3 regions of the Anaerostipes sp. 494a genome follow, and region 3 is predicted to be linked to each of the others. Evidence: predicted binding sites of a transcription regulator. Region 3 holds the regulator's gene; each other region holds the start of a gene.

Region 1 (8,075 bases), 860 kb from region 3:
CACTCCTGCTCCTGCTAAATCTTCTTTACTGATATTATGAGCGGCTATATTATCCTTAACAGAAGCTGCAATATCTGTTAAAATATTTTTCCCATTTTCTTCTTTTCTGGTTGGTATTTCCCATTTTTCCATCAGTTTCCCATCTTCAGAAAAAAGTCCCAGTTTAACCGTAGTTCCTCCAACATCAATTCCATATAAATATTTCATGTTTATACCTCCATTTGTCCAGTTACACGTTTATATAATTCTTCAGCAGCATTATATCCCATCTTCTTCTGTCTGTGATTAATTGCTGCAGTTTCCACGATAATTGCCAGATTTCTTCCCGGACGAATCGGAAGTGTGTGGGCTGCAACTTTATTTCCAAGATACTCCACATATTTTTCTTCCAATCCCAGTCGGTCATAATCTGCATCTTTGTTCCAGTCTTCCAGCTGGATGACCAGATCAATATCCTGTTCCATCTTCACACTTTCTACACCAAACAGATTTTTTACATCAATAATACCAATTCCACGAAGTTCAATAAAAAATCGTGTAATATCAGGTGAAGAACCTATGAGAGTCTTTTTACTGACACGCTTAATCTCCACCACATCATCAGAAACCAGCCGGTGTCCACGTTTGATCAGCTCTAAAGCTGCTTCACTTTTACCAATTCCACTTTCACCTGTAATAAGAATCCCTTCACCAAAAACATCCACTAAAACCCCATGAATTGAGATTCTCGGTGCCAGCACAACACTTAACCATTGAATTACTTCTGCCATAAATTCAGAAGTTGTATCCTGAGAAATCAAAATTGGTACTTTATATTTTTGGGCAACTTCTATCATCCTGTCACAAGGAACTAAATTACTGCAAAATACCAGACATGGAATTCCTGCTGAGAAAAATTTTTCAAAAATAGATGTAACCACCATATCATCTTTCTGAATCTCCTGAAGATACAGATATTCTACATTTCCGATAATCTGTAAACGATTACTGTCAAAATGTTCAAAATATCCCGCCAGCTGCAATGCCGGACGATTAATTTCTGCCTGTCTGATGTATATCTCTTTTGTATTGATTTCAGGAAGAACTTCTTTTAAATTCAGTTCTTTCATCATATCATATACTGAAATCTTATGTTCCTGATTCATAATAGATGCTCCCTTCTTTTATACCTTTTCATTACGTTATTTTATCATATTTTCTATCTTAAAAAAAGGATTGATAGATAATCCATGTTTATCTATCCTCCTGATGGAAAAACAGGTAGATTTCTCTAGCCGTTTTCCGATCCATACCAGGAACCTTAAGCAGTTCCTCTTCTTCCGCAGTTTTTATGGATGATATATCCTTAAAATATTTCATTAATGCTTTTCTTCTCTTTGGTCCTACACCTTTTATATCATCCAAAACGGAATGAACCTGTCCTTTTGCTCTTAACGAGCGATGGTACTCAATAGCAAAACGATGGGCTTCATCCTGAATTCTCGTTACCAGAAGAAAAGCCTCACTATTCCTTGGAAATATGATTTCCTCATTATTATAATACAATCCTCTCGTTCTATGATTGTCATCTTTTACCATTCCACAAACCGGTATCTGAAGATCAAGTTTTTCCAGTACTTTATTCGCTATATTAACCTGCCCTTTTCCACCATCCATTAAAAGCAGGTCTGGAAATTTTGTGAAACTTCCAAGTTCCAGATCTTTCCCTTCCTGTAAAAGTTCATCCAGCTCTCTCTGTCCATGGCGAAATCGTCTGGTCAGGACTTCTTCCATACTTGCATAATCATCAGGACCTTCTATTGTTTTTAATCGGAATTTCCGATAATCCCGTTTTCGCGCCTTTCCGTTTTCAAAAACTACCATGGATGCCACTGTCTGAAAACCACTGATATTGGAAATATCAAATGCTTCCATTCGTTTTAATCCTTCTATCCCTAAAAGTTGTTCGATCTCATGGACAGCACCTATGGTCCTTTTTTCTTCCCTCTTTATTTTTTCACGATCCATTCTCAAAATGTTCTCTGCATTTTCTTTCGCCATTTCCACCATTCGATGCTTTTGCCCTTTAACTGGAACTTTCAGATGAACCTTACTGCCTCTTTTTTTACTTAACCATTTTTCTATAATCTCCATGTCCTCCACCGGATATTCCAAAAATATTTCTCCGGGAAGATATGGAGTTCCCGCATAAAACTGTTTGATAAAAGCACTTAGAATTTTTTCGTCTGAGTTTTCTTCATTTAAATCCATATGGAAATGCTCTCTTCCAAGAAGTTTTCCCTGCCGAATAAAAAATATGGCTACAACTGCATCTTTTTCATCCTTTGCCATTGCAATCATATCTCTGTCTTCAAATCCCTGAGTATTGATTTTCTGACGATCCATGATTTTTTGTATGCTTCTCAGCAAATCTCTGTATTCCATTGCCTGCTCAAATTCCAGTTCCTTAGATGCTCTTTCCATCTTTTCCTGAAGATTCCTTGCAACTTCCTTGTAATTGCCATTTAGAAAATTTAATGTCTCTTCAATCTTTTTTCCATAATCTTCTTTAGAAATATATCCCTGACATGGACCATTACATTGCTTAATCTGATAGTACAGACACGGACGATCCTTTCCTATATCTTTAGGTAACCTGCGATTACATGTCCGTATCTTAAAAATCTTTCGAAGCAATTCTATTGTATCATTTACAGCACCTGAACTGGTATATGGTCCAAAATATCTGCAGTGATCCGGTTTCATCTTTCTTGCAAGCATAATCCTTGGAAAATCCTCATTGGTAGTCACCTTAATATACGGGTAATTTTTATCATCCTTTAACATGGTATTATATTTAGGACGATGTTCCTTGATCAGATTACTCTCCAGTACCAGCGCTTCCAGTTCAGAATCTGTAATTATATATTCAAACCAGGATATATTCTGAACCATATGCTGAATTTTTACAGACAGATTCCGACTATCCTGAAAATACTGACGCACACGGTTACAAAGCTTAATTGCCTTTCCCACATATATAATTTCATCTTTTTTATTATGCATTAAATAAACTCCTGGCTTAGCCGGGAGCTTCTTTAATTCTTCCTGAATATCAAACATTATGAACCTCCGTTTCATCATTCTAACAAAAGCTGGCAATCAAGTCTATAGCAGATGGATACAATGTAACAAGGTCTTTTCTATGTAATTAAGAACAAAGCGGACAAGTCTGCTTCAACTCCCTCTATCCCTCACTCATGAGGGACTTGCTCCGCTTTGCGCGCCAGATGCTATTGCGTAAGCAATTATCACCTTATGCATCTGGTCGCATCTTTTGCGGAGCATTTTTTATTACATAGGAAATTCAAAGGAATTTCCTATGTAATAAAAAATCCCGCCATCATCTGGCGGGATTTCTTTTTATCAAATGAAAAGAGAGGATTAAAATATATGAAAAACTATGTTTTAAGTATATCAAAATTCCTTTCTAATACAATGTAACAAAAATAAAAAATTATAAACACTTTCTAAACAAATCTAAAGATTTAAATTTCTACTGGCAGTGAAGAATGAGCCGATCTTCTTTTAATGATTGTTTTACATCAATCACCCGCTGGTTACTACTTCCTCTCCAATGAATCTTTGGATCTCGTAATTCCTCTATGTATGGTCCGTCTATCAGCACATCAATATTTTTAATTACTTCCAGTGTAGAAATTTCTTCCCAGCAAAATCCTGTATACATCCAGATTGTCTTTTCCGGAAATTTTTCTTTAATTTCTTCCACAAGAATGGTAATATCTCTGCAATTTGCCGGATGAAGAGGATCTCCACCACTTAATGTAATACCTGAAACATACGGTTTATCCAGTGCTTCAAATAATTCCTTTTTTGCCCCTTCATCAAACTCGAGTCCGCCTTTAATATCCCAGGTGACCGGATTATGACAGTTTTTACATTTGTGAGTACATCCAGAGACCCACAAAACCACCCGGAGACCGTCTCCGTTGAGCATATCATCCTTGGTTATATTATGGTAACGCATTACATGGATTTCCTTTCTGAAATTTCTGCCATTTTGGCATCATTTAGTCTCGTATCTCCTTTTACTCTGGAATAAGATAGATATCCGTTCATTCGATCAATTTTGGTGAGATTATGACTTCCACATTTTGGACATACATCCATTTCCAGTTCTTCATGTCCACAGTCATCACAATAAGCCAGAGATAAATTAACTCCTTCGTAATATCCAAGATCCATTGCACGACGCACCAGAGTTTTGATTGCCTCTTCATTATAATCGATTGGATATTTTACATATTGAATCTTTCCACCGTTGCTTAATTCCCAGAATCTTCCTTCAAGATCCTGTTTTTCTATTGGAGTAATATCTTCTGCCACATGACAATGGAAAGAATTGCTGACATATTCTCTGTCAGATACATTTTCAATAACTCCATATTTCTTACGGAACTGTTTCACCTGCAATCCACAGAGATTTTCTGCCGGAGTTCCATAAATAGCATACAAATAACCATCTTCCTTTTTAAACCTGGCTACCTGCTCATTAATATATTGTAATGTTTCCAGTGCAAACTTTCCGTCTTCCACCAGGGATTTATGGTTATAAAGCTGCTGCAGCTCATTTAATGCCGTAATTCCAAAAGATGCTGTTGCAGATTTTAACAATGGTTTGATTTTGTCATGAAGATCCAGATGTCCCCCAAGGAAACCACCTTCGCAGTACGCCAAAGGATTGGTGGACGCCTTCATCTCTCCCAGATATTCATAGGTTCTGATATGAAGCTGACGAATCAGATTCAGATAATAATCTAAAACTTCATGAAAATCTCTGCTTTCCTGTTTTGCCTTGGCATAAATCATTGGAAGATGCAGGCTGACTGCTCCTATATTAAATCTTCCTACAAATACCGGAACATCTTCCTCATCTGCCGGCTCCATTCCGCCTCTCTCATACCACGGAGATAAAAATGCACGACAACCCATGGGACTGATAATCTTTCCGTACTTTTTATACATGCTGGAAATATACCCTTCTCCCGTAAGGCTCAGCCAGTCTGGATACATAGTCTTGCTGGAACAACGGATTCCTGCTTCAAACACATCTTCCAGTTCTCCTCCTGGTCCATGGAGGTTCTTGTCATATAAAAATACAATTTTAGGAAACAGAACAGGTTTTTTATGTCCTTCCTTTCCCTGACCTTGTCTTCTTACATCCAGCATGGAAATTGTAGCCATCTTTGCAAATCGCCCGGTTCCAGTTCCTGCCGTAATGGTAATAAACGGATAATCTCCTCTGCTGGAAGAAACACTGTTAAACTTATATTCCAGTCCCTGAAATCCCTGCTCAAATTCTCTCTTTACATCCTTTAATGCTTCCGCCTCAGCTTTATCTTCAAGCAGACCCAGTTCCAGATATCTCTTTATGGCTTTATTATAGGATTTCTCTGCATAAGGCTCCAGAATCAGCTCAATATTCGGTACAGTAAATCCGCCATACTGCTGACTGGCAGCACTTAAAACAATATCTCCAATAACGTCAAAAGCTACATCCAGTGTCTTTGGCTCGTTATACCAGAGATTTCCCATTTCAAAACCGCCTTTTAACACTTCCTGCACATCAAACAGACAGCAGTTCATAGTGTCTCTGCGGGCAGACATATCATGAATATAAATATAACCATCTCTGCATGCCTGTATTTCTTCTGTAGTTAAAAAGAATTTCTTATATAACTCCTTATTTAATTCATTAAATATCAGACTTCTCTTTGTAGATACCAGTGCACTGTCTGTATTACTGTTTTCTTTGTCTCCAATATACATAATAGACTGACTTTTTTTATAAACTTCATCCAGCATCTGAACAAAATCCTGTTTATAATTTCTGTAATCGCGATAGCTTTTAGCGACCAGAGGATTCGTCTGCTCCAGAGCTCCTTCTACTACATTATGCATCTCCGAAATATGAACTTCATCTTTATGCATCTCCTGTACTTTTTTCGTTACAAAGTCACAAATAAAATCCAGTTCTTTCTGAGAAAATTTCACCAATGCACGATAAGCAGATTTATTAACTGCTACCACAACCTTCTGCACATTGAAATCCTCTCTTGTACCATCTTTCTTTACTACTTTGATCATTTAGCTCTTTCTCCCCTTTCGGCTATATCGTATAATCTTTTCTATATTCAAGACTCGCTCGCGAGTCTTGGCGCGGAATTCGGGTCTGCATAGCAGACATACTTCCAATCCGAATTCCTGCGCATCCTCGCGGAGCGTATATCAGATGGGGGATTGAAACCCGCCACTGATACATAATTGTTGCTCACCGCCTACAGAGGCGGGAGTCATCCCTCATCTGATATACTATATATAGTGTTTATTCGAAATCCATTCCACAACATAATGTGAAGTATTTCAATATTATCATTGGTCAAATAGAAAGTCAATACATTATCCGTCCTAAGGTATAATTTTTAGGTAAAGTAATTTCTTCAGAATTTTCAATAGATTTTGCCACATATTCTCCAAAAGAAATGCTCAGATTTTTTTCTTTTGAAAAAACATCAGAAATACTTTTATCTGTTTTTAGCACAAAAACAGATTTGGCAATTTGCGGATGCCTGAGCAATTCTTTTATAATCTTTGGATCTTTCACTCCATTACCAAAAATAATTACCTTTAAATGTCCAAAATTTAAATTTTTCATCTGATATTTTTCCCATTTTTTGTTGGCATCAGCAAAAGAGTCTGCCAGAAAGGTTATGGATTTTGACGGTATCTTTGTTCCTGAATTGCTTTTTTCATTATCAAAATCAGCATAAGAATATCGTACCAGGTATTGATCACCGTTTTTTTCAAATCCCATAGCCAGGATATAACTACTGTCTTCAATATCTTTCTGATTTTTGCATCCGCAGCAGCCGGTAAATATTGTCAGCAAAAGCAGAATCAGAAAACATTTAGCTGTAAATTTCATTCTTTTTTCTCCTTCTTCTACTCAGAAACAGTACCAGCGGAAAAATCATTCCAATAATCAGATTTCCATAGATGAACCACAAAAAATACTTTTGAAAAAGCGGATAAAGATCAAAAAGGAAATCAGTCATAAACAATATTCCTCCATAGGACAGCCACGCTGCTATTTTCCCTCCGTTTTGAAAAGTATTCCTAATGCTCTCATTTCCATAAAACAAATATCCGCTGAAAACACAGAAAACTCCTACGATCCAGAAAGCAATAAGAAAAATATCCAGACGGGCCATTAAACCTCCAGGCATTGCCGCTCCCTGTGCCATGGACATTACCGGATTTTCATCATACAAAATCATTTTTCTTCCCAGTGAGCCTGTCACTGCACAGAAAATTCCCATAAGAAGGATTCCCAAACCTAAAAAAGATGAAACTGTCATATTTCCTTGATTTATATTTCCTCTGTAAAACCACGCCAGTTCCATTGGATGAAGCAACGCTACTGCCCCAATCATTCCATTAACAAAGTGATTCCATGAAAATGTTGTTACACTGAGTTCCCCTAACGATAAATCTGTAAGACTTAATAGTAAAACAAAGATAACCGGAAGCAGCACAAACCAGAAAATTCCTTCCATAACCCTTCCCCGTCCTCTTAATCCACTTCTGTTAATCATCCATGCAAGAATCATCAACAGTACTCCTGCAAACCATGGCTTTCTGCCTGGAAGAAGGTAACGGGATACCATAAAAAGGATATAAATATAAAAAAAGACTCCATTTATCCAGAAACGCATATAATAAAAAACAGCCGCCAAGGGATGTCCTTTTAACATTTGCTCCATTGATATGCCCCTGGTCATTTTTTCTGTTATCAAAAAATATATTCCCGCCAGAAAGCAGGCTCCTGCTACTGAAAGGATTCCACTTTCCGCATTTTTCCCTAAAACCACCTGTGGCAGAAATAATGCCGAAGCAGAAAAAGTTTCCAGTATAAAAATCCTGTTCCCCTGCCTTTCTGTAATTACCTGATGCTTATTTTCCATGGCGTTCCTCCTTTTGCCTGATTCTTGCATCATTTTTTGTAAACTCCGGCC
Region 2 (8,075 bases), 220 kb from region 3:
GGGAAATATCTTTTTCTTCTTCAATAAACTGTCCATCTACAAGTATATCAATATATGATAGCATTTCTTTAGTATTTTCTGTATATTTTTTTCCACCTTCCTGCAGATCAGAATCAAATGTGTATCCTGTATAACACCATACAGTTTTATCTGGATAAAAGGTCTTGATCTTCTTTAACAGCTTACACAAAACTTCCTGATTTTCTTCCTCAAATGGTTCCCCTCCCAAAAGAGAAAATCCTTCAATATAATCAGGTCTCAGCATTTTAATAATCTGATCTTCCGTTTCTTGTGTGTAAGGCTGTCCATATTGAAAATCCCAGGTTTCCCTATTAAAACATCCAGGGCAGCAATTTCGACAGCCTGATACAAAAAGGCTGACCCTAACTCCTGGTCCATTGGCAATATCACACTTTTTTATATTCCCATAATACATATTATCACCTTTTATAAATGAAGAACTCTATCTTTTATTTCCTGTGTACGACCCTGATTCCAGAATTGAGTTCCTATATAACCACATGTCCGCCGTGCAACAAACATATGATCCTGATCAGTATTTCCACAGTTTGGACATTTCCAAATTAATTTCCCGGATTCATCTTTCTCTATCTTAATTTCTCCATCATAACCGCATACTTCACAATAATCGCTTTTAGTATTTAATTCCGCATACATAATATTATCATAAATAAACTGCATGACAGTCAGTACTGCCTGAATATTATTCTGCATATTAGGGACTTCAATATAACTGATAGCTCCTCCCGGAGATAATTTCTGGAATTCTGATTCAAATTCCAATTTGGTAAATGCATCGATTTCCTCCGTTACATGAACATGATAACTATTTGTAATATAATTTTTATCTGTAACTCCTTCAATAATTCCAAATCGTTTCTGAAGACACTTGGCAAATTTATATGTGGTAGATTCCATTGGAGTTCCATATACAGAATAACTGATATTTTCTGCTTCTTTCCATTCTTTACATTTATCATTAAGTTTTTGCATTACCTTTAATGCAAATTCTTTTCCAGCAGGATCAGTGTGTGATTTACCCGTCATTCTGACGCACATTTCATAAAGACCCGCGTATCCAAGAGAAATAGTTGAGTATCCATTGTATAACAATTTGTCAATTTTTTCTCCTTTTTTCAAACGTGCAAGTGCTCCATGCTGCCATAAAATCGGTGCAACATCTGAAACAGTTCCTAACAGCCTTTCATGGCGACATCTTAAAGCACGATGGCATAATTCCAGACGTTCTTCTAGAATTTCCCAGAATCTACTCATATCTCCATAAGAAGAACATGCCACATCAACAAGATTGATCGTAACAACCCCCTGATTAAAACGTCCATAATATTTATGACTTCCATCAGGATTTCTCTGTGAATCTTCCACTGTAAGGAAAGAACGGCATCCCATACAGGTATACACATCTCCCTGTTTTAACTGCCGCATTACTTTTGCTGATATATAATCCGGAACCATACGTTTTGCTGTACATTTGGCTGCCAGCTCTGTTAAATACCAGTATTTTGAATCCGGTGTAATATTATCATCATCCAATGCATAAATCAGCTTTGGAAAGGCAGGTGTAATCCATACACCTTTTTCATTTTTTACTCCCTGGATTCTCTGTTTCAGCACTTCTTCAATAACAAGTGCAAGATCGTCTCTTATCTGTCCTTCCGGCACTTCATCCAGATACATAAAAACAGTAACAAATGGTGCCTGTCCATTACATGTCATCAATGTAACAAGCTGATACTGAATAGTTTGAATTCCCTGTTTGACTTCATCATAAAGACGCATCTCAGTAATCTTATCAATAATCGTTTCATCCATGCTTTCACCAGATGCTTTTCTTTCTCGAATAACATTTTGACGAAGTTTCTTACGACTAATATCTACAAATGGGGCAAGATGAGCAAGTGTAAATGACTGTCCTCCATATTGGTTACTTGCAACCTGAGCAACGATCTGTGTAGTCACATTACATGCTGTAAAAAATGAATGGGGTTTTTCAATCATAGTTTCACTAATAACTGTCCCATTCTGGAGCATATCTTCCAAATTGATCAAATCGCAATTATGTTCTTTCTGAGCAAAGTAATCAGAATCATGAAAATGGATGATACCTTCTTCATGAGCTTTGACGATTTCATCTGGAAGCAGAACACGTTTGGATAAATCCTTACTGACTTCTCCAGCCATATAATCTCTCTGCGTTGAATTGATTACTGGATTCTTATTAGAATTTTCCTGATTAACCTCTTCGTTTATGTTCTCCAGCAATGACAAAATTCCATCATCTGTTGTATTTGATTTTCTGGAGATTTCTCTCTTATAACGGTATCTCACATATTTCTGTGCTACCTCATAACCTCTCATCTCCATGATTCCTGTTTCAACCATATTCTGGATATCTTCCACGTTAACCGCGTGGGAAGATGTTTTTACCTGCTGTGCAACATTATCTGCAATGGCAACAATCTGATATTTATTCATTTGATGAATCTTTGGCACTTCTTTATTTGCTTTGCCTATGGCATTACTGATTTTCTCAATATTAAACTCTACCTCTTCTCCATTTCGTTTGATTATCTTCGTTTTTACTTCAGAATTCATATTTTCCACCTCATATATTTTATACCAAATATTGTTATTAGTTCATTCTTCAGACACAACATATTGTGCTGCATCCCTATCATACACCGTTTTATGAAAAAAAGAAAGGAAATCTTTCATCTTTTTATAATTCTTTATAACACTCCTAAATGCTCCAAAAGAATCTTCATACCTAAAAGTATCAGAATTACTCCTCCTGCCAGTTCTGCTTTAGATTTATATTTTGTCCCAAATAGATTCCCGATTTTTACTCCTGCTGCAGATATAACAAATGTGCTGATTCCAATCGTAGAAGCTGCTTCAACAATATTTACCTTTAAAAAAGCAAACGTGATTCCAACAGCTAAAGCATCAATGCTGGTGGCAACTGCTAAAAGAAACATTTCCTTAACAGCCAGCGAATCATCTGCTTCTTCATCTTCAGATTCTGCTTCTTTTATCATATTCATTCCGATCATTCCCAGAAGGATAAAAGCAATCCAGTGATCTACCCTTGTAATCTGCTCTTTGAACTGTGTCCCTAATAAGTATCCTAAAACGGGCATTCCGGCCTGAAAAACTCCAAACCACAATCCTACCACAGAAGCTTTTTCAATAGTTGCCCTTTTCATAGCAAGTCCTTTACAAATCGATACTGCAAAAGCATCCATTGCCAGTCCTACTGATAAAATCAACAGTGTCAAAAAATCCATGTTTTTTCTCCTATCTTATGTAATGTATTATATGATGATTAATTCTTCGGTAAAAAAATGTACTTACTGCCACAGAAGCAATTTCTGCAACTGGATAAGCAAACCAAACCATGGATAATTCCCCAATCCTTGAAAATAAAAATGCTACTGGAAGCAATACTATTAACTGCCTTGCAACAGAAACCATCATACTGTAGATTCCATTTCCCAAAGCCTGAAATACCCCTGATAAAATAACGCAATATCCTGCAAAAACAAAGCTCAGACTAATAATTCTTAAGGCCGGAACACCAATCTGCAACATCGTTTCCGAAGCATCAAACAGCATTAATAGCCTTCCAGGTATCGTTTGGATAATAACCAATCCAACTGCCATAATTCCAACTGCATAACAGACCCGATGGACTGCATAATAAAACATAGCGAGAATCCAAGCTGCATTCTGTCCAATAACAGTTGCAGTTGCTGCTCCTGCTATTCCCATTTTAGGCAAACCAAAATATCCAAAAATAAGAATAGGATCCAGAATAATATTGATCAGTGCTCCCATTCCCTGAGTAATCATAGTATAAATAGTTCTTCCTGTAGACTGAAGAAGTCTTTCAAAAGTCATCTGCCCCATAAGTCCGAAGGAACAGATACAACATATTCTCAGATACATTGTTCCTCCTTAAACAATGGTCGGAATATTTGTTTGCTTTACCATAAATCCATGGACAAAAATAGACCTGTACATAAAAAAATCAAATAACCAATAGACACCAGAAACAACCCATGATCAGCACAGCTATTTACTTTTTCCTGATTCCCTTCTCCCAGACTTCTGGAAAGAAGAGAATTAATTCCGACAGCCAGTCCTGCTACAACAGCAATCATCAAATTCTGTATGGGGAATGCCATTGATACTGCTGTCAATGCATGCTCGCTTAATCTGGATACAAAAATACTATCTACAACATTATATAATGCCTGAACAGTCATTGAAATCATCATGGGAAATGACATAGAAATTACCAGCTTAGATACCGGCATAGTTCCCATTTTATTTTCTTCTATATTCTCTTTTTTCCCTTTCATATCTTTCTTTCCCTTTTTGCCTCTTATCTTATTAATAACCGAAACGTTGCTGCTCATAATACACAACTTCTTATTGTATAAATAAAAGGAATATTATGTCAAGACATAATACTCCTTCTCTTAATAAATCACCTGGAAAAGACGATTAAAGTGCATGTTCCAATTCTAAAAGAAATTCTTTTAAATCCAGTCCTCCTGAATATCCAGTTAAAGATCCATTAATTCCAATTACTCTGTGGCATGGCACCACTATAGCTATTGGATTCTGATTATTCGCCATTCCAACCGCCCTGCAGCCCTTTGGAATTCCAATCTTCTCTGCAATATCCTTATATGTACAAGTCTGTCCGTAAGGTATCTCACACAATGCTTTCCAAACCTTCTGTTGAAATTCTGTTCCATGAAAAGATAAGGGAAGATCAAATTCTGTTCTCTCTCCAGCAAAATATTCCGTCAGCTGATATGCAGTATTCTGAATATTTGGGGTTTCTCTTTTCATTCCGACGTCTCTTCCTTGTGTGTGGAAATGTATGCCACATATGCCATGCCCGTCATCCACAATTGTTAATCTTCCGATTGGAAAATTATAATCGTAATAGTATCTCATATGCCCATCTCCTTTACATATACATTGTATCAGATTGAATAGAGTTGACAAGTCTTAATTTCTTTCGTAAAATTGTGGTAATTGAACATGAAAACAATTTTTTAATTTTATCTAGGAGGGATTTTAATTTGGACCCCAGTGTCATATTCCAGCTTATAGGAATTATTATTTTATTAGCTCTTTCTGCTTATTTTTCTTCAGCAGAAACTGCCTTAACAACAGTTAACCAGCATGCAGTTCGTGCAATAGCAGAAGATGGTGATAAGCGGGCAGAAACCGTTTTGAAGCTTATCGAGAATCCCAGTCAGATGCTTTCCAGCATTCTGGTTGGAAATAACCTTGTAAATATATCTGTTACATCTTTATCTACAACCCTGGCCATTGAAATTTTCGGCAATATGGGAGCTGGTATTGCAACTGGTATTTTGACTGTTCTTGTTTTAATTTTTGGTGAAATTACACCAAAGACTTATGCAACTATTAAGAACACAAAGCTTGCGTTATCTTATGCTTCCAGCATTTATTTTATTACCAGACTTTTAACTCCTGTTGTTTTTATCATCAATAAACTTTCAACAGGGCTGCTGATTCTGCTTCATATTGATTCTAAACAATCCAAACAAATTATGACTGAGAGGGAGCTGCGCACCATTGTAGATGTCAGTCATGAAGACGGGGTTATTGAAGATGATGAAAAGGATATGTTAAACAATGTTTTTGATTTTAAGGATGCAATTGCCAAAGACATAATGATTCCAAGAATCGATGTATCCTTCGTCTCTATTGATTCCTCATATGATGAAGTTATGGAAACATTTACAGAAGCACGTTTTTCCAGACTCCCAGTCTACGAAGGAAGCAAAGATAAAGTTGTTGGCATCGTATATTTAAAAGATGTATATTTTTACAGAACAAAACATCGTGATGAAGTTTTCCAGCTAAAAGATGTTCTAAGAGAACCTTTTTTTACTTATGAAACACAAAAAGTTTCCAGCCTTTTATCTCAAATGCGGGAAAAATCTGTTAGTTTCTCTATTGTATTAGATGAATATGGAATTACTGCTGGACTTATTACATTAGAAGATATTGTAGAAGAAATTTTTGGTGAAATCCGTGATGAATATGACCAAGATGAAATGAACAGTTTCCAGCAGCTGGATGATGGATCCTATCTTGTAGATGCTTCCATGAAACTGGACGATCTAAATGATCTGATTGATACTGATATTACATCTGAAGACTACGATTCACTTGGCGGTTATATGATCGAACTACTGGATCACCTCCCAGAAGAAGGGGAAACCGCTGAAGATCAACAGTTTATTTTTCAGATTGATCATGTTGAAAAAAATCGCATGGAAACGATTCACATGAAAAGAAAATCTCATACTGAAACTGAATAAGAAATATGTTATGTAATGAATAAGACCATGACTTCAATTTGAGAGTCATGGTCTTATTTTTTTTCTATCTAAAATAATCTACACCAGATTCAAAGATTTTCTGATCCTTATCTCCATAGATATTAATTCCAACATAACTATCACGTCTTTCAGAATGTCCCATCTTTCCAAGAACTCTTCCATCTGGACTTGTAATACCTTCAATTGCAAAGTAAGAACCATTTGGATTATAATCTTCATCCATAGTTGGATCTCCACTTAAATCAACATACTGTGTTGCAACCTGACCATTTGCAAAAAGTTCTTCAATAACATCATAGTTTGCTACAAAACGTCCTTCTCCATGAGATACAGGAATACTAAATGTATCTCCTACATTTACTTTGTTAAACCATGGAGACAGATTAGATACAACTTTTGTATATGCAATCTTTGAAATATGTCGTCCAATACGGTTCATAGTTAATGTTGGAGCGTCTGCTGTCTGTTCTACAATCTTTCCTTGTGGAACAAGACCAAGTTTAATCAGTGCCTGGAATCCATTACAGATACCAAGAACCAATCCATCTCTGTTTTCTAACAGATCCATAACAGATTCTTTCAGCTTTTCATTTCTAAATGCTGTTGCAAAGAATTTTGCTGAACCTTCTGGTTCATCACCGGCACTAAATCCACCAGGGAACATAATCATCTGTGATTCTTTAATTGCTTTTTCGAATACCTCTACAGAATCACGAATTCCCTGAGCATCCAGATTCTTAAATACCTTTGTAATTACATTGGCTCCTGCACGCTCAAAAGCTCGTGCAGAATCATATTCACAGTTTGTACCTGGGAATACAGGAATAAATACATTTGGTTTGGCAACCTTATTCTTGCATACATATATATTACCTTTATTGTAAGTACGGGAAATATTTAATGTATCCTGACTTCCTTCTGATTTTGTTGGGAATACACTCTCTAATGGTTTTTTCCATGTATTCAGTGCATCTTCAAGAGTTACCACTTCATCTCCAAATACAAACTCATGTTTTTTAGTTACTTCACCAATCAAAAGTCCTGGAATACCAAGTTTATGAACATCCCTCGTGTCTGTTTCAACAACAAAAGAGCCAAAATGAGGATCTGTTAAATCTTCTAACGTGATTTCACTATCAAAGATAACTCCTAAGTGGTTACCAAATGCCATCTTGGCAACAGCTTCCATTGTTCCGCCTGAGCCAATTGCATAAGCAGATTTAATAACACCCTGTTTTATTAATTTATGAATTCGTCTATAAATCTTCTTCACTTCACTGTAAACCGGAAGGTTATACGCATCCGTTGGAATACATAAGCGTATCAGTCTATTTCCAGGTTTCTTCAATTCTGGAGTAATAACATTTTTTACATTTGCAACATCTACTGCAAAAGATACTAATGTTGGTGGTACATCAATATCATTAAAGGTTCCTGACATACTGTCTTTACCTCCAATGGATGCAAGACCAAATCCAAGCTGTGCCTGATATGCACCTAACAGTGCTGCAACAGGCTGTCCCCAACGTTCCTTATCATTACCAAGACGTTTAAAGTATTCCTGGAATGTTAAACGGATATCTCTATAATCTCCACCAGAAGCAACAATTTTTGCAATAGATTCTGTAATCGCATAAA
Region 3 (8,075 bases):
TAAGATGCCAGCTCCTTAGCAAATCTCCTGGCAATTTCTATTCCATAAGATGTAGGAAACCTTGTACCAACGATTGCTATATTAAGAGACTTTTCTTTATAAGGTTGTCCTTTTTGAAAAAATACATAAGGAAAATCGTAGATTTTTTTTAGACGCGACGGGTATGTCGCTTCCTGAAACATAGTACATATAATTTCCTGTTTTTCTAATTGCTCATATTGTTCTTGAATAAAAGATATATTTCTTGTTTTTATAAATGTCTCCAGTTGGCTTTTTGAAAACTTTTCTTCTATTATATTAGGTTTTACCAAAAATAATTCTCTGGGATGACAGAAAATCTCCATGAGCTGATGCTGTTTTACGGAACTGATACCAGACAAAGCTGAAAACCAATACCAATATAATTTATCTGTCATCGCCAAGCACCTCTTTTAAAAAGCTATCATTTCGATAAGATAAAGCCTCTATGATATGATATGGCTGAATTTGTTCCTGGTCATCCATAAGTGCAATGGTCATTGATAACTTTTTTATTTTGTCAACACCCCTCTTAGAAATCTTTCCATCTTTGTAAATATTACAAATCAGAGCTTCTCCATCTTTTGATATATTACATAGTTTCTTCATATCAAAAGCTTTTATTTCACTAAAAAAAGAATATCCTGTTTTTCTTAGCAGCTGTTTCTCTTTATTTACATTTTCAACAATTCTGTTCTTTATGGTTTTCGATGATTCACTTTGATTAATTTCTATAGCTGTCTTTTCTTCCACTGCAGATAATATCATATCAAACCTATCCAGAAGAGGCCCTGATAATTTCTTCAGATATCTCCGTTTTTCGTAGTAAGAACACCTGCATTTTCCTTCTTCCAGTCCATATCCGCAAGGACACGGATTCATGATACCAATTAATTGAAAATCCGCTGGAAATATGTAGTTTTTCCCAAGACGATTCATAATAATCTCATTATCTTCCAATGGCTGCTTTAAAGCTTCCAGACATTCAGTCCGAAAATCCATCATTTCATCTAAAAATAAAATTCCCAGATGCGCAAGTGTAATTTCTCCTGCCTTTGGATTTTTCCCTCCTCCTGTAAAAGCAGCCTTAGAAATAGATGAATGTGGAATTCGAAAAGGCCTGTCTGTATCCATGATATTCCTTGGAACACCTGTTGCATCATATATACTTTGTACTTCCAATCTCTCATCATCTGTTAATGGATATAATATAGAAGGAATTCTTTTTACTGCCATTGTCTTGCCTGAACCTGGTGACCCTGCAATTAACATATGATGTTTTCCGGTCACTGCGATCTCAATGGCACGTTTTAAATGTTCCTGACCTTTTATATCAATATAGTCTTCAGGATACTCTCTGTTCTCCCATTCTATCTTTCTTTTGAAATGATTCTTTTTAAGTTTTCCATGAAAAAAGTCTATGACATTTTCCAAAGTTTTCATATAAAATATTTCAATTCCTTCAATGGAATCCAGAGAATCTCGATCATCTTCTGCAACAAAAAATTTCTTTATTCCCTGCTTCCTTGCTTCTAAAATAATGGGAAGACAATTTCCAACACCATGAATTCTCCCATTAAGACCCAGTTCTCCAAGCACACAAAAGTTATGTAATTGATCGGATGGTATTAAGCCCAGACATGCTAAAAAGGCTACAGCAATGGGAAAATCAAATGCTGTGCCGCTTTTTCTGATATTTGCAGGGGATAAATTAACTGTGATTTTCATAGATGGCAATGGATGCCCGATAGATCGAAGTGCAGAGGCAACTCGCTCTCGTGCCTCTGCGGCTTCCTTGGATAAATAGCCTACCATAGTAAAATAGGGAAGACCATTTCTGATTTCAACTTCTACATGAATTAAATGTCCCGTGACACCTGAAACAATGCCACTTTGCACTTCCTGATAAATCATAACTGACTCCTTCTTCTCAGGAAGGTTTTCCAAAATGATAGGATTATCATACCATAATTGGAAATTATTTCAAGAGCTTCTTTAATTCATTCATAAAAGTATTTACATCTTTAAATTCGCGATAGATTGCAGCAAAACGCACATATGCCACTTCATCCAGATCTTTGATTTTGTCCATGACAATTTCTCCTATAAGAGATGTTTCAACTTCCCTGAATCCCAGGTTAAAAATCTTTGTCTCAATCTCATCCACTGCCTGATCAATCTGAGCCATGGAAATAGGTAATTTATGACATGACTGAACAATTCCATGACGTATCTTGTTTCTATCATATAACTGCCTTGTTTTATCCTTTTTGATTACTGATAATGGCTCTGTTTCAATCTTTTCATATGTGGTAAAACGTTTACTGCAGTCATCACATTGTCTTCTCCGACGAATGGCATTATTATCGTCCGCTGGTCTTGAATCAATAACTCTGGAACTTTCACTTCCACAATATGGACACTTCATCTTTCGCTACCTCCGTTTCTTTTGCTTGCAGTATAACATTTTTTATATTCTACTTCAAACATTCTTTTTCATTTATATCTACAAGAATTGTATCATGCCCAATTTTGACAATTTTTTTATATGGTATTCTATATATCTGATTTTTTCCAAAGCAACGGATTAGTTTTTCCGCTTTTGGAACAATTAAAAAGCATATACATCCGTTTTCAAGCTCAAATTCCAGATCAATCACAAAACCAAGTCTTTCTCCAGTCTTACAATTGATTACATCCTTTTGCCGCAGCTCAAGAAAATTCATAAAAACACCTTTTTTTCATTTATATTCAAAACCAAAGCATCTTATACAAAAAGACAGGAAGAAAATTCTCCCTGTCTTGTGCACCCAGACATCTCAAAAGTCTAGGCTTCTTTCTTAACTTCTTTTTTTCCTGTAATAATGCCCTTTGGACATTTATTTGCACATAATCCGCATCCAACACATTTGTCATAATCGATCTTGGCAATATTATTTTCAACGGTAATAGCTCCCAGTTTACAAGCCTTTTCACAGGCTTTACAACCGATACATCCGGCCTTACATACAGACATAACGGCTTTTCCAAAGTCTTTAGAACTACATTGTACTTTACATTTTTTATCATATGGTACAAGCTCAATCAATCCTTTCGGACAGATTTCTGTACATTTACCACATGCAACACATGCTTCTTTGTCAATATAAGCAATTCCGTTTACAATAGAAATTGCATCTTCCGGGCAAACATTTGCACAGCTTCCAAAACCAAGACATCCATATTCGCAGGCTTTTGGTCCCGCACCTGGCACTGTCATAGCTTCAATACAGCTCTGTGTTCCACTATACTTATATTTATCAGCTGCTTTTTCACAAGTTCCGGCACATTTTACAAATGCCACTTTCTTTACAAATTCTCCTGCTTCAACTCCCATGATTGCACTGATTTTTTCTGCAGCTGCTGGTCCACCAACAGGACATCCGTTAACCGGTGCTTCACCATTTGCGATTGCTTTTGCAAGGCCATCACAACCTGCATAGCCACATCCACCACAGTTGTTTCCAGGAAGTTCTGCTCTGATTGCGACTTCTTTTTCGTCAACAGGAACTTTAAATTTCTCAGAGGCAATTCCAAGTAAGATGGCAATTACCAGTCCAGTTCCTCCTACAACGACGGCCGCAAGAATAATTGCTGTAACGTCCATTCCTACTACCTCCTATATGATTCCTGAGAATCCAAAGAAAGCAATTGCCATCAACCCTGCAGTTACAAGAGTAATTGGCATTCCTTTAAAAGATTCCGGTATATTATTATGTTCCATTCTTTCACGAATACCAGCCAGGATTACGATAGCAACGGTAAATCCAATGGAAGTACCAATACCATTTACAACACTGGTAACAAAACTATAGCTGTTCTGCACATTAGTTAAAGCCACACCAAGTACAGCACAGTTTGTTGTAATCAGAGGAAGATATACTCCCAATGCTTCATACAATGCCGGCATGGATTTTTTCAATACTAATTCTACGAACTGTACTAATGCTGCAATTACCAGAATAAATACGATAGTCTGCAGATATTCCAGTCCTGTTGGAACTAAAATAAACGAATAAATTAAATTAGTTACGGCTGATGCGATGGTAATAACGAAGATGACCGCTGCACCCATTCCGCCAGCAGTTTCAACTTTTTTAGAAACTCCAAGGAAAGGACACAAACCAAGGAACTGGCTTAATACGACGTTATTTACCAGGGCGGACCCAATGGCAATTAACAATAAATCCTTCATAATAATCCTCCTTATTTATCATCGACTGTTGTATCAAAAAAGCTTCTGGAGCCACATGCACTATTTCCACAGTTGGCACAATCTCCACATCCTGTAGATGCAGGTGCTTTCTTTCCAGGTTTTTTACTTCTGATCTTATTCTGAGCTGCAACCAGACAAGCTAATACAAAGAATGCTCCTGGAGCAAGAATAAAGATTGTAATTGGTTCATAGGATGCTGGCATAACCTGCATTCCAAAAATCTGTCCTGCTCCCAGTAATTCACGGAAAGCACCGATTAATGTCAATGCAATAGTAAAACCAAGTCCCATTCCAAGTCCATCAAAAAATGATACAATAGGACCATTTTTTGCTGCAAATGATTCAGCACGTCCAAGGATGATACAGTTAACTACGATCAGAGGAATGTAAAGTCCCAATGCTGCATTTACAGATGGCACATAACCCTGAAGTAAAAACTGAACAATTGTTACCAGGGAAGCGATAACAACAATATATCCTGGAATTCTGACTCTGTCTGGAATTATATTTCTTAATGCTGAAATAATCAGATTGGAAAACATTAATACAGCTGTTGTTGATAAGCCCATTCCTGCACCATTGATTGCTGATGTTGTTACAGCAAGTGTCGGACACATACCTAACATTAATACGAAGGTTGGGTTTTCTTTTACGATACCATTAATCAAACGTTCTATTGGATTTGGTTTCATCTTACTTACCTCCCTTCAGGCTCTTTGCATATGCAACACAGCTGTTGACACCGCTTGTTACAGCACGGCTTGTAATTGTTGCACCACTGATAGCATCAACTTTTGCATCATCATTTTTTCCAGAACCATCTTTTACAACTTCAAATTTATCTGCTTTTTTATTTTTGAAATTACTTTTGAACTCATCTTCTGTAGCTTTCATACCAAGTCCGGCTGTTTCACTAATAGATAATGTTTCATATCCATTTACTGTTCCATCATTACGAACACCAACAGATAATGATACATTTCCGCCATATCCTTCCGGATTTGTGACAGAAAATACATAACCAAGTTCTTTTCCATTGCTGTCTACTGCTTTTGCTGCTTCACTGATTGTGTTCTGACCAAGATCATTTGCTTTTAATACTTTCGCAACTTCTTTCTGATCTAACTTCACATTTTCAAATTTTGCTGCATCAGCAAATACTGCTTTATAAGCTTCCTGTTTTGTCTTTTCTTCCTGGGCTGCAATCGGAGCTTTTGTAATGTTATATACAAATCCAAGAAGGAGACCGGCAATCAGAGTGATAACACATAATTTGATACAATCTGTAATCAGATTCTTATTCATTGCTCTTACCTCCTTTTGCTTTAACGATTCCAAATGGAGTAGGAACGGTTACTTTCTCAATCAACGGAACAAGTAAGTTCGCAATAATGATGGAATATGATACTCCTTCAGACATTGGTCCAAACAGACGGAATGTTCCGGTAAGAATACCGAGAAGTAATGCATAGATTACTTTTCCCTTATCTGTAATCGGGGATGTTACGTAGTCTGTTGCCATAAAGATAGCACCTAACATAAGTCCTCCACCAAATAAGTGAGAAGCAATAAAGTTAATATCCAGTCCATGTCCTCCAAACAGCGCCACAAACACTGCTACTGTTGCGATATAGACACATGGAATGATTGGAGAAATAACTTTACGGATAACAAGATAAATTCCTCCAATAATCAGCAGTATTGCAGAAGTCTCTCCAATAGTACCTGGAATGAACCCTTCAAATAATTTTAATACGTCTACAGTTTTTCCTGCTTTTAATGCTGCCATAGGTGTTGCTGTTGTCACACCGTCATATGTAAATGTTGTCATTCTTGCAGCAAAGGAAATCATCAGGAAACATCTTGCACCAAGTGCAGGGTTCATGAAATTCTGTCCTAAGCCACCGAAAAGCTGTTTTACGACAATGATTGCAAAAATACCACCTAAGATTGGAAGCCAGAAAGGAACTTCTGCAGGCAGGTTTAACGCAAGTAATAATCCGGTAAGAACAGCACTAAGATCACTGATAGTCACCGGCTGTTTCATAAGTTTCTGGTATGCATATTCTGCTACAACACAAGTAACAACCGTAATTGCAATTGTAATTGCCGCAGGAACACCAAAGATATAGATACCAAAAATAGTAGCGGGTAATAATGCAATTATTACATCCAGCATAATCTTCTGTGTTGAGCCATTATCTCTTACATGAGGGTTGGCAGACACATGATATAATGATTCGCTCATATGTATCTCTCCTTTATTTCTTTCTACGGTTTGCTAATACCTGTTTACGTCCTGTTTTCATTGACTGTGCAAGATTACGTTTTGCAGGACAAATGTAGGAACAGCATCCACATTCTACACATTCTGCTCCATAGAGCTTTTCAAATTCATCAAACTGGTTGTTGTCTGCAAGAACAGATAATTTTGCTGGCATCAGTTTCTGTGGACAGACTCTGACACAGCGGCCACATCTGATACAGTTACTTGGCTCATTGGCAGCAACCTCATCCTTTGAAAGTGCAAGGAATGATGAAAATGTCTTGACTGCAGGAACATCTGTAGTAAACATTGCCATACCCATCATAGGTCCTCCGGAGATAATCTTTTCCGGCTGAACTTTAAATCCACCGGCAGCTTCAATCAGTTCATTGACATTTGTACCTGTACGAACCATAAAGTTGCTTGGATTTGCAATTGCATCTCCTGTTACAGTTACTAAACGCTGGTATAATGGTTTACCATCTTTAACTGCTTCTTTAATTGCTACGATTGTTGCAACGTTATCAACGATACATCCTGCATCAGCTGGAAGCATACTTGAATTAATACTTCTTCCTGTTGTTGCATAAATCAGAGAACGTTCTGCTCCCTGAGGATATTTTGTCTTTAATGAGGCAACACTGATACGTGAATCTCCTTTTACAAGTGCTTCTACTTTTGCAATTGCATCTTTTTTATTATCTTCGATTCCGATAATTCCCTTTGCTTTAGGGAACATATCCAGGACAATATTCAATCCTTCGATCAATAATTCAGGTGTTTCCATCATAATACGGTAATCTCCGGTAATATAAGGTTCACACTCTGCACCATTTACGATAATATATTCAATTGCCTCTGGATCTTTTGGAGCAAGTTTTACATGTGTAGGGAATCCAGCACCCCCAAGTCCAACAATTCCTGCTTCTTTGATTGCTCCAAGTACTTCTTCTTTTGACATGGATTCATAAGGTTTTGTCTCGAACGCAACCTCTTTAAATTCTCCGTCATTTTCGATTACAATTGAGTTTACTTTCGCTCCTGCTGGAGTAATTCTCGGTTCAATTGCTTTTACTGTTCCTGAAACAGAGCTGAAAATATTTGCAGATACAAATCCACCAGCTTCTGCAACCTTCTGACCTACAAGTACTTTGTCACCCTTGTTTACGATTGGTTTCGCAGGGGCGCCAATGTGCTGGCCTACAGGTAAAACAACATCTCCTTTTGGCAGATATTCGGTGATAGGTGAATCTTTTGCATATTCTTTTCCATCATCCGGATGAACTCCACCGCTAAATGTAAACAATGCCATTTTAAGCCTTCCTTTCTTATTCATTATTTTTCCATTAAACTATATCATAAGTTTTTTCTTAAGGAAAATCAACAAATGTACTGGATTTCAAACAATTTTCTTTTCTTTTCGATAAACTTCTTATGATATCTGATTGTGGTTTTAATCCCATATTTTTTGGAATTATTTCCCAAAACAAAAAGAGTTTCCACCTAGAAACATGAAAACTCCTTTGCACATATGGA

Evidence for each region. The regulator NrdR, encoded in region 3, represses ribonucleotide reductase genes. The targets are predictions, from matches to a motif close to CACAANATNTTGTG.
Region 1: a site for NrdR is predicted at 6,371-6,384, ahead of nrdD (anaerobic ribonucleoside-triphosphate reductase). Genes of this name have one in related genera too.
Region 2: a site for NrdR is predicted at 2,692-2,705, ahead of nrdD (anaerobic ribonucleoside-triphosphate reductase). Genes of this name have one in related genera too.

Annotation. Positions count from the first base shown of each region.
Region 1 is NZ_MJIF01000001.1:1,316,937-1,325,011, forward strand. Features, by position in the region: gene BHF70_RS06665 (ROK family glucokinase) at 1-207, opposite strand, end outside; gene hprK (HPr(Ser) kinase/phosphatase) at 210-1,145, opposite strand; gene uvrC (excinuclease ABC subunit UvrC) at 1,234-3,102, opposite strand; gene nrdG (anaerobic ribonucleoside-triphosphate reductase activating protein) at 3,536-4,027, opposite strand; gene nrdD (anaerobic ribonucleoside-triphosphate reductase) at 4,027-6,147, opposite strand; gene BHF70_RS06690 (Ger(x)C family spore germination protein) at 6,452-6,985, opposite strand; gene BHF70_RS06695 (GerAB/ArcD/ProY family transporter) at 6,969-8,024, opposite strand; gene BHF70_RS06700 (spore germination protein) at 8,014-8,075, opposite strand, start outside.
Region 2 is NZ_MJIF01000001.1:671,896-679,970, forward strand. Features, by position in the region: gene nrdG (anaerobic ribonucleoside-triphosphate reductase activating protein) at 1-436, opposite strand, end outside; gene nrdD (anaerobic ribonucleoside-triphosphate reductase) at 448-2,637, opposite strand; gene BHF70_RS03555 (manganese efflux pump MntP) at 2,772-3,329, opposite strand; partial or broken gene BHF70_RS13000 (MATE family efflux transporter) at 3,340-4,406, opposite strand; gene BHF70_RS03565 (methylated-DNA--[protein]-cysteine S-methyltransferase) at 4,552-5,013, opposite strand; gene BHF70_RS03570 (HlyC/CorC family transporter) at 5,142-6,416, shown strand; gene BHF70_RS03575 (phosphoribosylformylglycinamidine synthase) at 6,481-8,075, opposite strand, start outside.
Region 3 is NZ_MJIF01000001.1:454,129-462,203, forward strand. Features, by position in the region: gene dprA (DNA-processing protein DprA) at 1-416, opposite strand, end outside; gene BHF70_RS02390 (YifB family Mg chelatase-like AAA ATPase) at 406-1,932, opposite strand; gene nrdR (transcriptional regulator NrdR) at 1,997-2,446, opposite strand; gene BHF70_RS02400 (YlmC/YmxH family sporulation protein) at 2,496-2,744, opposite strand; gene BHF70_RS02405 (RnfABCDGE type electron transport complex subunit B) at 2,846-3,664, opposite strand; gene rsxA (electron transport complex subunit RsxA) at 3,677-4,252, opposite strand; gene rsxE (electron transport complex subunit RsxE) at 4,264-4,965, opposite strand; gene BHF70_RS02420 (RnfABCDGE type electron transport complex subunit G) at 4,967-5,578, opposite strand; gene BHF70_RS02425 (RnfABCDGE type electron transport complex subunit D) at 5,571-6,521, opposite strand; gene rsxC (electron transport complex subunit RsxC) at 6,535-7,851, opposite strand.